2 regions of the Thomasclavelia ramosa DSM 1402 genome follow, and region 1 is predicted to be linked to the other one. Evidence: predicted binding sites of a transcription regulator. Region 1 holds the regulator's gene; the other holds the start of a gene.
What was found. Region 1 encodes HrcA, which represses chaperone genes, less so after heat shock. Its sites were predicted from a motif close to TTTTAGCACTNNNNNNNNNNNAGTGCTAAAA; they were not measured.
Positions count from the first base shown of each region.

Region 1 (7,797 bases):
AATAATACTTGATGAATTTCAGTTGGGTCCATACCAGCATCTTTCAATGCTTGACGTACAGGAGTTTCAGTTCTTAAAACTAAATCACGAGTTAATTCATCAAATTTTGCTCTAGTTAATGTTAATTCTAAGTGTAAAGGCCCCGCTGCACCAGCTGAGATGAATGGTAATGAAATTTGTGTTTGCATAGTTCCTGATAAGTCTTTTTTAGCTTTTTCAGCAGCTTCTTTAACACGTTGCATTGCCATTTTATCATTTGATAAATCAACACCTTGATCTTTTTTGAATTCTTCAACAACCCAATTCATGATTTTTTCATCAAAATCATCACCACCAAGTTTATTATCCCCAGCAGTAGCTAATACTTCAAAAGTTCCATCAGCTAAGTCTAAGATAGAAACGTCAAATGTACCTCCACCTAAGTCATATACTAATACTTTTTGTTCTTGATCTAATTTATCTAATCCAAACGCTAAAGCAGCAGCAGTTGGTTCATTGATAATACGTTCTACTTCTAAACCAGCAATTTTACCAGCATCTTTAGTAGCTTGACGTTGTGCATCGTTAAAGTATGCAGGAACTGTAATAACTGCTTGTGTTACAGTTTCACCTAAATATGCTTCAGCTGTTGCTTTTAAGTTTTGTAAGATCATTGCTGAAATTTCTTGTGGTGTATAGTCTTTACCATTTGCATGTTCTTTATGATCAGTACCCATATGACGTTTAACTGACATAATTGTATCTGGATTAGTTACTGCTTGACGTTTAGCAGCTTCACCAACGATAATCTCTCCATTTTTAAATGATACTACTGAAGGAGTTGTTCTGTTTCCTTCTGGATTAGCGATTACTTTAACTTCACCGTTTTCCATAACACTGACACATGAATTTGTTGTACCTAAGTCAATACCAATAATTTTACCCATAATTAAATTCCTCCTATTTATTCACTTACTTTTACTAAAGATGCACGAATAACGCGATCTTTTAACTTATATCCTTTTTGTAACTCTTCAACAATCATATTTGTTTTAAAGTTATCATCTTTTACGGTCATAACTGCTTGATGGAAGTTTGGATCAAACTCTTCACCCTCAGTTTTAATTACTTCAACACCTTGTGACTTTAATACTTCCATCAGTTGGTTATAAATCATTTCATAACCCTTCAAAAAGTTTTTAATTTCATCACTAGGATCAACTACAGCTAACGATCTTTCAAAATTATCTACAACAGGTAATAATTCTTCAATAAATGATTGCATCATAAATTTCATTGCATTAGCATGTTCGTTCTGTAATCTCTTCTTAAGATTTTCCATATCAGCAAACACTTTATAATAATCAGTTTTCCAAGTATTTACTTCATCTTCTAAATTCTTAAGTTGATCTTCAACTGTAATTTCATCTTCTTTTGTTTCAACTGTTTCTTCTGCAGTCTTTTCTGTAGATTCTTCATCTACTACTGTTTCTTTTTCCTTAGCCACTACATTCACCTCTATTCATCGTTTGAATCATCTGATTCGTCAAAGAACGCCTCTTCAATATTCCTTGAAATATACTCTACTAAGGAAACTACTTTTTCATAAGGCATTCTTGTTGGCCCAATTACTGAAATAGATCCCTTGGTTCTCTCTCCTGTTCTAAATGAAGCTGAGATGACCGATACATCCTCAATTTCATTAATCGGTGAATCAGAACCAATTCTTACCGTTACTCCTTCTTCATCAGATAAAGGTTGTAAGGCATTCCATACTTGAGAGTTTTCAAATGCACTAACGATTCTTCTCAATTTATTTACATCATTATACTCAGGCTGGTATAACATATTTTCTTTTCCTGAAAAATATACATTGCTCGAAGCAAATCGAACAAAAGCTTCAAGAAAAGCATTAAATAATTCCTCATGCTCCTTGATTTTAGCTGATAACACCGGTTTTACATCACGTTCTAAACGAAATGCTACCTGATCAATCGGTGTCCCTATCAATAAATCATTCATCACTGCAACACAACTCACCAAATCATCAATTTTATGATTACGGTTTAAATCAAACACCTTGTTTTCAACATAGCCTTGATTCGTAATAATAATCGCAGTAACTCGGTTATCATTCAAAGGAACAATATTGATTTGCTGCAAAGTATCTTCGCTAGAATCTGGTCCCAAGACTACCGATGTTAGATGCGTTAGTTCACTTAACATCTCACAACTTTCATGAATAATTTCATTCAAACCACGATGACGATCGCTAAAAATTTGCGCTACTTGGTTTTTAATCCCTTCATCTAGATCCCGCTTTGCAAGATTATCAACATAGAATCGATATCCTTCAACCGAAGGAACTCGTCCGGAAGATGTATGAGTTTTTTCTAAATAACCATACTCTTCAAGAAAACTCATCTCATTACGAATGGTTGCACTTGAATAAGGCAATTGATATTTTGTCATCAAAGCTTTTGACCCAACTGGTTCAGCCGTTTCAATAAACTCATCAACAATACATTTAAATACTAATAGTTGCCTCGCTGTAAGCATCAGTTTCACCACCCTTAGCACTCATCTTTCCTTTGTGCTAAATACATTATACATCAATAATTAGCACTGTCAACACCTTTGTGCTAAAAAATAAAAAAAGAATTATAAATCCGATTTCTATTTAAAACAACTCTATAATCAATCTAATTCCTTGATAAAATCACAAAAAAAACAGCCCTAAGGCTGTTAAATTTTTTCAAAAACACTTGACGGTTGTTTACAAACTGGACAAATAAAATCTTCAGGCAATTCATCTGCTTCTAAAATAAATCCACAAACAGTACATCTCCAACCATGTTTTGAAGTATCTGCTTGATAACTAGAAGCATTTTTAGGTGTTGTTCCATTTTTCTTATTATGATAATTTGCATAAGTTAATACTTCACCTTCATTAATCACTTTACAATCAATAACATCGCCAACAAACATAATATGTGTTCCAACATCTGTCATTGAAATAACTTTAACACTAAATGAAGCAGCTATTCCTTCGGTGATTTGTTTAATATTTTGACAATCAACTTCATAATCAATCCCATCAAATTTGTTAACATCTTTACCAGACTGAAAACCAAATCTTCTGATAACATCCATATCAATATCATCAAGTAATACCCCAACGTTATAAACACAACTATTTTCAATTAACGATGTAGTATAATTATTTTTATTCAGCGTAATACAAACTCGTGCCGGCTCTGAAGTAACCTGTACAAAAGTGTTAGCAATACAAGCACTATCCTTACCATCACAACTGCTAGATACAACATACAACCCATAACTTAACTTAAAAAATGCTTTATTGTTCATATCCCAACCTCCTTATTAGTAATGATTACTATTTGATTATACATCTTTTATTTCCTATTGTAAACCCAATTTAGAAGATTTAACCGTTCACTATACGATAACTCATCTAATTATCCCCGTTTATAAAAAATCTATTAAGATTTCATTTAATAACTTAATTGATTCACTAGTTGCATGTAAATAATCATTTTCAATTACTAACGTTTTCATCTTCAAATGTTTATCAATAGCAGTTTGATAAACATCAACTGCTCTAAGACCATATCTCTTTTCAAATTCTTTTAAATCTAAGCCTTTCACCAAACGTAATGACATCATTAAATGGTTAAACATCGTTTCTTCTTTAGAATTAATCATCTTTGTGATTGTATTTTGACGACGTAAATAAGCATTTAAATTACGATTATGTTCTATTAAGCAATCATCAATTTTTCCACTGGCTCCTACCCCAATTCCATAATAGTTATCATACTGCCAATAAGCTAGGTTATGAAGTGACTCATATCCAGTTTTCGCAAAGTTACTGATTTCATATTTATGGAAACCTATTTGTTCTAAAGATTCCTCTATCAATTGAGTGATTTTCGATTCCACTTCTTCATCAAGCGGTTGATAATTTAGATTTTTCAAGACAGTATGATCTTCTAAAATTAGTGAGTAGTAAGAAATATGCTCGATCGGTAACTGTCTAACCTTAGCTAAATCATTTTTTATATCCGTAATCGTTTGATTAGGCAAACCATACATAAGATCAATTGAAATATTATTAAAACCAATTTTGCGTGCATAATCGATAATCCGCTCAACTTGTATAGTCGTATGCTGGCGATTAATCTTTTTTAAAAGGATATCATTAAATGTTTCAACCCCGATACTTAAACGGCTAACACCACCTCTTTTTAAAATATCTAATTTATAATAATCGATACTTTCTGGATTAACTTCTATGGACACCTCTTTAGTCTCACTACTTATGTATGGTTTAATAATATCCATCAGCCATTCTAATTGTTCATCATTTAAACTGCTCGGTGTTCCACCACCAATATATATAGTCTTTAGCGGCTCTGTAATATTTAAAGCTTGAAGTTCATGTTTTAAAACCGCCAAATAATCATCGGCTTGATGTTCGTTATAAAAAACTTTACAAAAGTCACAATATGCACAAATTTGTTCACAAAAAGGAATATGCAGATATAATGAATTAGTCTTCATTTTCAAAACCAAATTCTTTAGCCAAACCACCTAAAGAAGTTTCCTTATACGCACTATTTAAATCTTTTCCTGTTTCTTTCATCACCCGAACAACCGCATCAAAAGAAACTTTATTTTTTCTCAAGTAACCCAGCTGCTTAGCATACATCGCCGCATCCATTGCTCTAAGTGCACCAAAACCATTACGCTCAATACAAGGAATTTGAACATAGCCGCCTACAGGATCACATGTTAAACCAAGATTATGTTCTAAGCCCATTTCACCAGCATATTGAATCAGATTATTATTAAGTTCTAAAATCCAGCCATAAGCAGCCGCTGCCATTGCACAAGCACTTCCGATTTCTGCCTGACAACCACCATCAGCGCCAGAAATAGTTGCATTTGTTTTAATAACATTGCCAAATATTCCAGCTACTGCTAATGCTTTTATAATCTCTTTTCGAGGAATTTCTAATTGTTTGTAACAATAATATAAGACTGCTGGTAAAACTCCGCTAGCTCCACATGTCGGTGCAGTAACAATACGATGTCCACTGGCATTTTCTTCACTAACCGCATAAGCATAACTACTAACTAATAAGCGATCTCGTTCTCCACTACGACGTGTGTTGATTGCTTGTTGATACATTGATTTAGCAACTCTTTTCAATCCCAGTTTTCCTGGAATAACTCCCGTTGTTGATAATCCAGCTTCAACACAAGCAAACATTGCATTTAGTACTTCAAATAAATAAGCTTTAAAATGCTCATCTTCATACTCGATTGTATAATCATATAAATTGATTCCTTTACGATCACAATATTCTAAAATTTCCGTTAAATTACCATGCGGATATACTTGCTTAGAAGGTTGCAAAGAACTATCATCATACATTAAAGCTCCACCACCTACTGAATAAACTGTAATTTTATCAAGCAATTGATTTTCCCGATATATTTCAAAAATCATCCCATTTGGATGTTTAGGTAATGCTGTATTAACAAAGTGTATCTTAACACTATCTTTACCTAAAGTTTCTTCAATAATGTAATCTGTTAAATGGCCTTTCCCTGTCAATGCTAACGAGCCATGTAGATATACTTCAAAATGTGTAGCCTGAGGATAGGTTTCCTTAACCTTTAATGCCGCTCTTTGTGGTCCCATCGTATGGGACGAAGATGGTCCAACCCCAATTTTATATAACTCTCTTAATGATTCCATAATACCTCCTAAATTCTTACCATAAATAATTCTAAACCCATTTTTTTATCCATTTTACCTGTTTTGATTTCTACATCAAGACGTGATAAATCATCTAAACATTGCAATAATTCATTTAAATCAAAATCTTTTCCTTCTTGACGAACATATTTTAATCGGTAAGGATTAACTCCCAGTATTTTTCCAATTTCTTTATCATTATAACCTTTACGATCCAATAATTTAACTTGGTAAATTAGCCGCATTTGACCCGCTATAAGAACAATCAACTTAATTGGTTCCTCATTTAAAATCATTAGATCATGATAAATCGAAAACATTTTTCTTCGATCTTTTTGAAGAATCGCACTAGTTAATGCAAAAACATTTTCATCCAACGGCTTACTTACCAATTCATCAACAATATCATATGTAATATGTTTGCTGTACAAACATAGTTTTTCCACCTCAAGAGCAACATTATTCAAACTATCTCCTAAACGACTCAATAATAATTCTAATGCATCATCATCGATCGTTGCATCTCGACGTCTGATTGCTTGACGTGTACTGTCTGATAGCTTATAATGATTAACTTTATCTATTTCAAAAAATTGTGCTTGTTTACGTAAATTTTTAACAATTTTTTTACGCTCATCAAAATCTTTACCAACATGATAAATTACAAATATTACTTCTTCACTATTAATTAAACATTTTTCAAAATACTCTAACTCATTATTATCTTTTTTTACTTTCTTTGTCGTTAAAAAATAAGGGTTTTTCAACACAACCATTTTCTTGTCGGTTAAAAAAGGAGGTGTGATCAAATCTTCATAAACTTCTTCTAAACTATCTTCATTAGCCCGATATGTTGAAATATTCATATTATCCTCATTACAATCATATTCTTTTTTTAAAGACTGTAATTTTTGTTCCATCAAAAAACTTTCTTCACCATATATTACAAATATCATTTATCGTTCCTCCAACAGTAATAATTATAGACTATTTAATCATTAAAGTCATTGAAAATATAATTATCATCACCATAATAAACAATCTTCACCATGCCCATTTCATCACTACGATAAACCTTTACTCCATAATCATTTAAGCGGGTAATTACATCATCATGGGGATGACCATAATAATTATCTTTACCACAGCTAATTAGGGCAATTTTAGGTTTTATTGCATTTAAAAAAGCTGCACTAGTCCCCGTATTACTGCCATGGTGGGAAACCTTTAATACATCAATTTTAAGCTCTGGATAATCGTTGATCAACTGTCGTTCTACTGCATTGGATATATCCCCTGTAAATAAATATTTCAACTTATTGATCGTTACCAACAAAACTAACGAACTATCATTATTATCTGTTGATTCAGGTGTTTTCAGTATCTCAATTTCTACCTGCCCAATTTTAAATTTATCTTGGTATGATGTAATAGTATGTCCAATTTCAATTTGATCCGCAAGTGACTGATAAGCTCCACTATGATCAAAATCATCATGAGAAATAAAAACATGATCTAATTTAAACACTCCTACCGAACGTAAATATGGTACTAATGTTAAAGCAGCTAGATCTTTATTTCGCAATCCCCCAGTATCGATTAAAATATTTCCTTGATTATAAGGCTGTTGAATAAAAAAACAATCACCTTGACCTACATCAATCATAACCACTTGACCAAAAGTCTGATAGTATGGTTTAAAATAAAACATGATCACTAAACTTAGCAGTAATAGAATCTCACGGTGAATTCGCTGTTTAATATTTATTTTGACTATTAATTTAAAATAAATATAGTAATATCCTAAAATAAAAAATAAAGATGGTTTAGAAAAATTAATAAAAAAAGAGAAGTCCGTACTAAAAACAACAATATTATCTAGAACTTCAATTACTAGACTAATAACCGGTTTAAAGAAATTACCAAAAATCACATATAACCATAGCAGTTGATATAACACTGAAATCAGTGGTGTTAAAATAATCCCTAAAAACAATGACAGTATATTAATTCGATATTGAATCGAAATA
Region 1 is NZ_CP036346.1:1,927,999-1,935,795, forward strand. It holds gene dnaK (molecular chaperone DnaK) at 1-926, opposite strand, end outside; gene grpE (nucleotide exchange factor GrpE) at 944-1,495, opposite strand; gene hrcA (heat-inducible transcriptional repressor HrcA) at 1,498-2,538, opposite strand; gene EYR00_RS09360 (flavin reductase) at 2,725-3,348, opposite strand; gene hemW (radical SAM family heme chaperone HemW) at 3,469-4,563, opposite strand; gene EYR00_RS09370 (L-serine ammonia-lyase, iron-sulfur-dependent, subunit alpha) at 4,553-5,767, opposite strand; gene holA (DNA polymerase III subunit delta) at 5,776-6,723, opposite strand; gene EYR00_RS09380 (ComEC/Rec2 family competence protein) at 6,759-7,797, opposite strand, start outside.

Region 2 (7,797 bases), 1.1 Mb from region 1:
CGCTGCTCTTGTATCACTATTATTACCTTCTAATAAGTAATTTGAACCGATATTTGAAGTCATAATGATAATCGTATTTTTAAAGCTGACTAGATTTCCTTTAGAGTCAGTAATTCGACCATCATCTAACACTTGCAACAAGATATTAAATACTTCGGGATGTGCTTTTTCAATTTCATCCAATAAAACAATACTATAAGGATGACGACGCACAGCTTCTGTTAATTGTCCACCTTCTTCATATCCAACATATCCTGGTGGCGCTCCGACTAAACGAGAAACACTGAATTTTTCCATGTATTCTGACATATCAATTCTAACTATATTTCGCTCTGTATCAAATAATTGCTCAGCTAATGACTTAGCTACTTCTGTTTTACCAACTCCAGTTGGACCTAAGAATAGGAAACTTCCAATTGGACGATTTTCATCATTGATTCCTGCTCTTGATCTTAAAATTGCATCACTAACTTTTTCAATTGCTTCATCTTGACCGATTACCCGTACCTTTAACGCAGTATCTAACTTTAATAATTTTTCACGTTCAGATTCCATTAATTTATTCATTGGAATTCCTGTCCAGCGAGCAATTACTTCGCTAACTGTATCTACAGTGACCTTTTCTTGTAATAAGTCATCTTCTTTTTTAGAAGCTTCAAATTCTTTAATTTCTTTTTCGATTTGTGGTAATGTTTGATATTTGATTCTTGATGCTTCTTCCAAATTACCCTCTGTCTGATATTTATCCGTTAAAGCTTCTAATCTTACTTTTTGGTCTTTTAATTCTTTAATATGATCCAATGATTTCTTTTCTTCTTGCCATTTGTCAGTTAAACCTTTTACTTGTTCGTCTAAAGAAGCAATCCGACTTTTAATCTCATTTAAACGTTTTTCATTATCTTCATTTTTGTCTTCTTTTTCAATTGAAATTCGTTCCATTTCTAATCGATTTTTCTCACGTGTTATAACATCTAACTCTTCTGGTAATGAATCTATTTCCATACGAATAGAAGCACAAGCTTCATCGATTAGATCAATTGCTTTATCAGGTAAGAAACGGTCAGTTATATATCGTTGTGACATATTAACAGCACCAATAATTGCACTATCAGTAATTTGTACTCCATGATGTGATTCAAATGAATCTTTCAAACCACGAAGAATGGCAATTGTATCATCTTGATCTGGTTCATCAACTTGAACTTTTTGGAAACGTCTTTCAAGGGCAGCATCTTTTTCAATATACATCCGATATTCATCTAATGTTGTTGCTCCAATACAATGCAACTCACCACGAGCCAACATTGGCTTTAATAAGTTTGCAGCATCCATTGCCCCATCAGTTTTACCAGCACCAACTAATTGGTGGATTTCATCGATAAATAAGATAATATCTCCTTCAGCCTTCTTAATTTCATTTAAAACGGCTTTCAATCTTTCTTCAAATTCACCACGATATTTAGCTCCTGCAACTAGTGCTCCTAGATCTAATTCATATAGTGTTTTATTTTGCAGAGAAACTGGCACGTCATTTTTAAAGATACGCCAAGCTAATCCTTCAACTATTGCTGTTTTACCCACACCAGGTTCACCAATTAAAATTGGGTTATTTTTTGTTTTTCGTGATAAGATCTGAATCACACGACGAATTTCTTCATCTCGCCCAATAACTGGATCAAGTTTTCCATCGGCAACATCTTTTGTTAAATCACGTCCATATTTTTCCAATACTTCGTATTGGTTTTCAGGATTTTGATTATCGACCATATTTCCACCTCGCATTTCATCAATAATTTTCTTTACGTTTTTCTTATTTAAATTATAACCATTTAATATTTCTTTTAACCAGCTACTATTTAATTCAAATAATGCCATAATTAAATGTTCTACACTTAGATATTCATCTTTAAAATTATGCATTTGCTTATCCGCTAAACTAAGCAGTTGATTCAAATCATATGAGATTCGAATACTATTTATATCCACATTACTTACAATCGGCTTACCTTGCAACCTTACGTTCAATTTATTTTGTAGATCGGCAATATTGACATTTGCCTTACTTAAGACTCGATATAATATACCTGCATTGTCTTCCAGCAAAGCTAATAGAAAATGCTCTACATCAACTACTTGATGACCCATTTCACTAGCCATTGTTATTGCTTTTTGAATTGCTTCTTGCATCTTGGCAGTCCATTTTTCAATATTCATGTCTATCACTCCTTTAGCACTCTATATCCCTAAGTGCTAATTATATTATACATCTCTTTTTAGCACTGTCAAGGTTAAAGTGCTAAAAAATTAAAATATTTATTTTTAAATCTACTTCTGTCTAGATGTAAAAAACTAGGGTTTGTCACCCTAGTTTAATCTAATATCCAATTATTATTTACCAAAATATCTGTTTAACAATCCTTCAAACGCTTTTCCATGACGTGCTTCATCACGTGCCATTTCATGCACTGTATCATGAATTGCATCTAAGTTTAATGCTTTAGCTTTCTTAGCTAATTCTGTTTTACCCATAGTTGCTCCATTTTCAGCTTCAACACGCATCTCTAGGTTCTTTTTTGTTGAATCAGTTACTACTTCTCCTAATAATTCTGCAAATTTTGCTGCATGTTCAGCTTCTTCATAAGCTGCTTTTTCCCAATATAATCCAATTTCTGGATATCCTTCACGATGTGCAACTCTTGCCATTGCTAAATACATTCCTACTTCTGAGCATTCTCCTTCAAAGTTTGCTCTTAATTCTTTTTTGATCTCTTCATCTACGTCTTTAGCAACACCTACAACGTGTTCTGCTGCCCAAGTCATTTCACCTGTTTGTTCAACGAACTTGTCAGCCCCAACTTTACATACTGGACATTGTTCTGGAGCTGCATCTCCTTCATAAACATATCCACATACAGAACATACAAATTTAGCCATTATAATTATCTCCTTTTTATATTATTTATTTCATCATCACCTATAATTAACAGTAATGATTACTGATATTAATATATCATATTTTAATTTTTTGTCAATATATATACTCACCTAAATAGAAAAAAAGCTGAATTTTTATTCAGCCTTCTTCTAAAAGAGAGAGAGAAATATATCGCTATTAACAATTTTCTTTTTTACGGTATAGCCATAATCCAGCAATACTTAACATTCCTAATACTAAGAATGATCCAATAACTACATCGTCACCAGTTTTTGAACTAGTTGTTGTATCTGATGCAGTGTTTCCATTAATTATACCATCTTCATTAGGGGTAACTGATGGTTTTATTTCTAATGCATCAATTGCTGCTTGCAACTTAGCCTGTAGTTTATCTACATCAGTTTGTAGCATTTCTGAACTATCTTTTAACTCTACTTTGATAGTTTTAATAATATCCAATAATTTATTATAAGATTCTTCAGTATATCTATTAGCATCAAGTGCTTCAGCAGTTTCTAATAAAATATTAAGATCTGTTAAATCTCCTCGTTCTACAAGTTTTTCAGCAGCAGCTTTCAAAGTTTTTGTTAATTCAGCTATATCTTCACTGCTGTTTTCATCATTTAAAGCATCTTTAACTTCTGTTAGTACTTTAACAAATTCTTTCCATGTAGAAGCAGTATAATTATTTTCTTTATAACTATCAATTAATCCATTTATAGCATTAATTTCATCAGCAGTTGCTTTTAAAACCAATGCCGCACGTGTTTCTTGTAATGCTGTTAAAGCATCTTCCAATTGTTTAACTGTCGCATCATCACTGGCAATTAGGTCATGTGCCACCTTTAATGCATCTACAAATGGTGTTGCAGTAGATGTTAGATATTTACTAGTATCTAAATTATCCAACTCATTTGTATCTATATAATTTTGTAATACTTCTTTACTCACTGAAACTTTTGTAATTAAGTTTGATTTAGCTACTTGTAATATGTTGACCATATCAGCAACTTCTTTAACGCTCAATTCTTCTTCACCTTTAGCTAATAAAGTATTAGCCTCATTAACTTTATCTTGTAATGCCTCCCATGTTGAATCAGTATAATCATCAGCAACTAATGCACCAATTTTATTTAATTCATCTTTAATTAATTGGACATTACCACGAGTAACTAAATTAGTATAAGCAATTTGTAATTCACTATATGCTTTGATTATTAATTTCTTATCTCCTGAAGCAGTTGATAAAACTTCATTTGCCTGATTCAATTTGCTAACATACTTAGCATAAGAAGACGCAGTATAATTATTTTCATCAACATTTAATGAGTTAACATATTTTTGTAATGCTTCTAATTCTGGTAAAAATTCATCATCATTTAATCTTACAATTTCAGAAATTGTTGGGATATTATTTGCTTCCCATACAATCTTCAATTCATAAGTCATATCAAATGGTAAATATATCTCATTTAGTGATTTGCTTAAAGTGCCTACTTGTACCCACTGTTTTTCTTCACCAACCATTACTAAAGCCATTACCTTAGCATTACTTACTGTCCCTTTTTGAACGATATTTATTTTCTTAACATCTAAATTATCAGAAAGTGTATATGTAATATACCCTGCATCAGTAGTATTTGGTTTATATGCTGTAGTTAAATCACCGTCAAACATATTTTGTGGTACAAATCCTTGTACTTCCACTGCATTTGATTCAAAAGTAGGATCATTTGATACCGGAACATACTCACCATCATTAATTACAATTTCATTGAATAAAACTGCACGATTATTATTTGTTGCTGTCATTAAAATTTTTAAATAACGAGCCTTAACATTATCAGCAGTCCCTTCAACCAATACCTTATTAGGATAAGTACTTGATGCTTTATAACCTGCATCAGAATTTATACAAGTAACAGAGGCATCATTTTTATTTTCTACTCCATCACCAATTGTTATAACCTTTGTCCAATTTTCTAAATCATTAGAAATAAGAATATCAGCATCCCGAATATAATTTACTGCAGAATCTTGGCAGAACATTTGAATTTTAGAAATATTTCTTTCTTGTCCTAAATCATAAATAATGTATTGTCCTTTTTGTGGCAGATCTGCAAATTCTGTTGTTGTATCAATATTACCATCAAAAGCCGCACCATTATTACGACTATCTTCTGCTACTCCCCATGAACTATTAATTCCCATTGTTGTTTCATATAATGAAGGAGCGTATAATTCATTTGAATGTACTTCAAATCTATTAAGATCAAAAGTAATGGCAGAATCAGTATTATTAATTATTCTTACATAACGAGCATCAGGTAATTCACTAGTTTTAGTTTTTACAGTAGTCCACTCAAGTGCATTTTTAGATGTTTCTATAGTCAAATTATCTTTATTCATATCAACAACAATTTCACTAATATCTTTAATTCTTAATAAATCAACACCAATATATTGACCTTGAGTTAATGTGATTACCTCATCATACATCAATTTAGTTAAATCTTCTTTACTTTCTGTTATCAATCTATATTCTGTATTTGTGTATACATTTGTATCATCATAATCTTTAATAGGATCAAATTGAGCAACATCAAATTCTGAGAAAATTACCCAAGAATTTTTCTGTTCATTATTTACTAAACGAACATATCTTGCCTCTACTCCACGTAAATTCTCATCAATAACATCTTTGCCGTTAGTAACACCTTCATATGATTTATATGTTGTCCAATCTTGACCATCAGTAGAGTATTGTAAACTGTATTTAAGCCACTTGTCACCCGCATTACGATCTCCACCAATAACAGCATGAACTTTTCCTATCTGAATTGTTTTTCCAAAATCCCAACCAATAAAATCACCAACGCGGCTAGTATCACCAGGCTTAGTATTAAAATCTAAAGCTGTAGTGTTATCTCCATCCGTTAGATTTGACTCTGTTCCTTTGTAGACTTCCCATGTATCAGTATACATAAATGTCTTTTCTATAGCTGCAGGATTGCTTACACTAAAATCATAAACTTTCCACCAAAAACCAGCACTATCATTTTGTAAATTTAATTCTAAATTTCTAATTCTAACTGCTTTAACCGTTAAGTTTAATGCTGAAACATCCTCATTAACTGCTGCTTGACCATCATATTTTGCAATTTCTTGCCAATTTTTACCATCAATTGTATATTCAAGCGCATATTTTGTAATTTTATCAGTTTTACTATCTTGAACAAAATTAATTGTTCCTAATTTTTTAGGATTTTTGAATGTTAAAATCAATGAGGCATCAATAGGTATATAATCTTTAATTGTGCCACCTTTATACGGATCTTCAGCAAAGTGAGCAAATGTAGAGTTATCTCCATCTGTTACTTTTGCAAGAGTACCGCCTTGTAATGACAATTTATCTATAGATAATGTTCCCATATCATTATCTACAATAGGTTCATCTGTTGGATTTACAACAATATCACGAATTCCTAACCAAGTATTAGATTTCGCTTCTGTGGCAATCATTCTAATTCCTTTTACATTTTGTAATTCTAAATCTTCTAAAACAACTTCATTTGGTAGATTATAAATAGTTCCATCCAAATCTTTCCATTCTTTGCCATCATTAGTAAATTGCACTTTAGATTTTGCAAAAGTATCTTTAGAATTACTATTTGTACCTAATCTAAATATCACTTTATCTACATCAATAGCTTTTGTGTAACTAACACCAACATATGTACCTTCATTTATAGAATTTGGATTTTTATAAACAATTTCCGTATTGGCTTTATTATCAAAAACATTTGAAATAGCTCCAGTAGGTGTATCATCACGATTTGTAATAAATTTTGTTACCTGTTTTGATGGATCAATAATTGATGATGCAACATCAGATAAGTATTGTTCCATTGTTTTTATAAACGGTACAATATGTTGTACCCCTACTTCCGCATATTCATCATGATCAACATAATGGAAATTATGTGTTTTTGATCTTTCAAAAGCAGCTTGACCTTGAGCATACAAGTCCCAAATTTGGTCATTTTCAGCACCATCTTGCACTGCTTTGACACCATTAATTAAAGCAATCGCTGCCTCAGTAGTATCATCCCAGCAATCTAACCAATAAATTATTTGATCTTTTATACGAGTGTCACCTGCTTCATTACGATAAGTTTTTGCAGCTGTTTGTAATTTTGTGAACTCGTTAATTAAATCGGTAAATAAATCATCACTGATTGTATTACCACTATTTAAAGCAGTTTTAAATTGATTCAAACGATCTTTTAATTCTACTGACTCTTGTAATGGCGTTACACGACTATCCATATTTTGATTTATCATATGTTTTGATAGTTCTTTTAAGGCATCCGAAGCAGCTGTTACTTCTGCGCTATTATGATCAACATATTTAAATGAATCTTCCCAAATTTCATCTGCTTCTTCACTAGTTTCCCAAATATTCCATGAATAACATGCATTTCCAAAAATTGCCACTTTACTTGGTTCAGATTGTTGCATTGGATTTAGAACAATACCTTGGATCTTATTTGGATCAACCCCCGGATGTAAGAATGTACTATATCCACCCATAATCAAGTGCTTTTTAGAATTATCAGTACAAGGCCAATTGATCCACATATATGGTCCACGACCTACATTATTAGTAAAAGTTGTTGTAAAATTATTTGAAACTTCACCCCAAACACGTCCACCAGTCATAACAATTTGAACGTTTTCTGGGAAATTCGTATAGTAACCTTGGCCATTACCCATATATTCTTGAGTACAAAATGGTAATGTTAATTTTAAATCTGGATATGTTTTTTGCATTTCCTTGATCCATGCAGTCATATCTTTCA
Region 2 is NZ_CP036346.1:826,942-834,738, reverse strand. It holds gene clpB (ATP-dependent chaperone ClpB) at 1-2,214, opposite strand, end outside; gene EYR00_RS03965 (rubredoxin-like domain-containing protein) at 2,389-2,934, opposite strand; gene EYR00_RS03960 (beta-N-acetylglucosaminidase domain-containing protein) at 3,113-7,797, opposite strand, start outside.
Region 2: a site for HrcA is predicted at 2,272-2,302, ahead of clpB (ATP-dependent chaperone ClpB). Genes of this name have one in related genera too.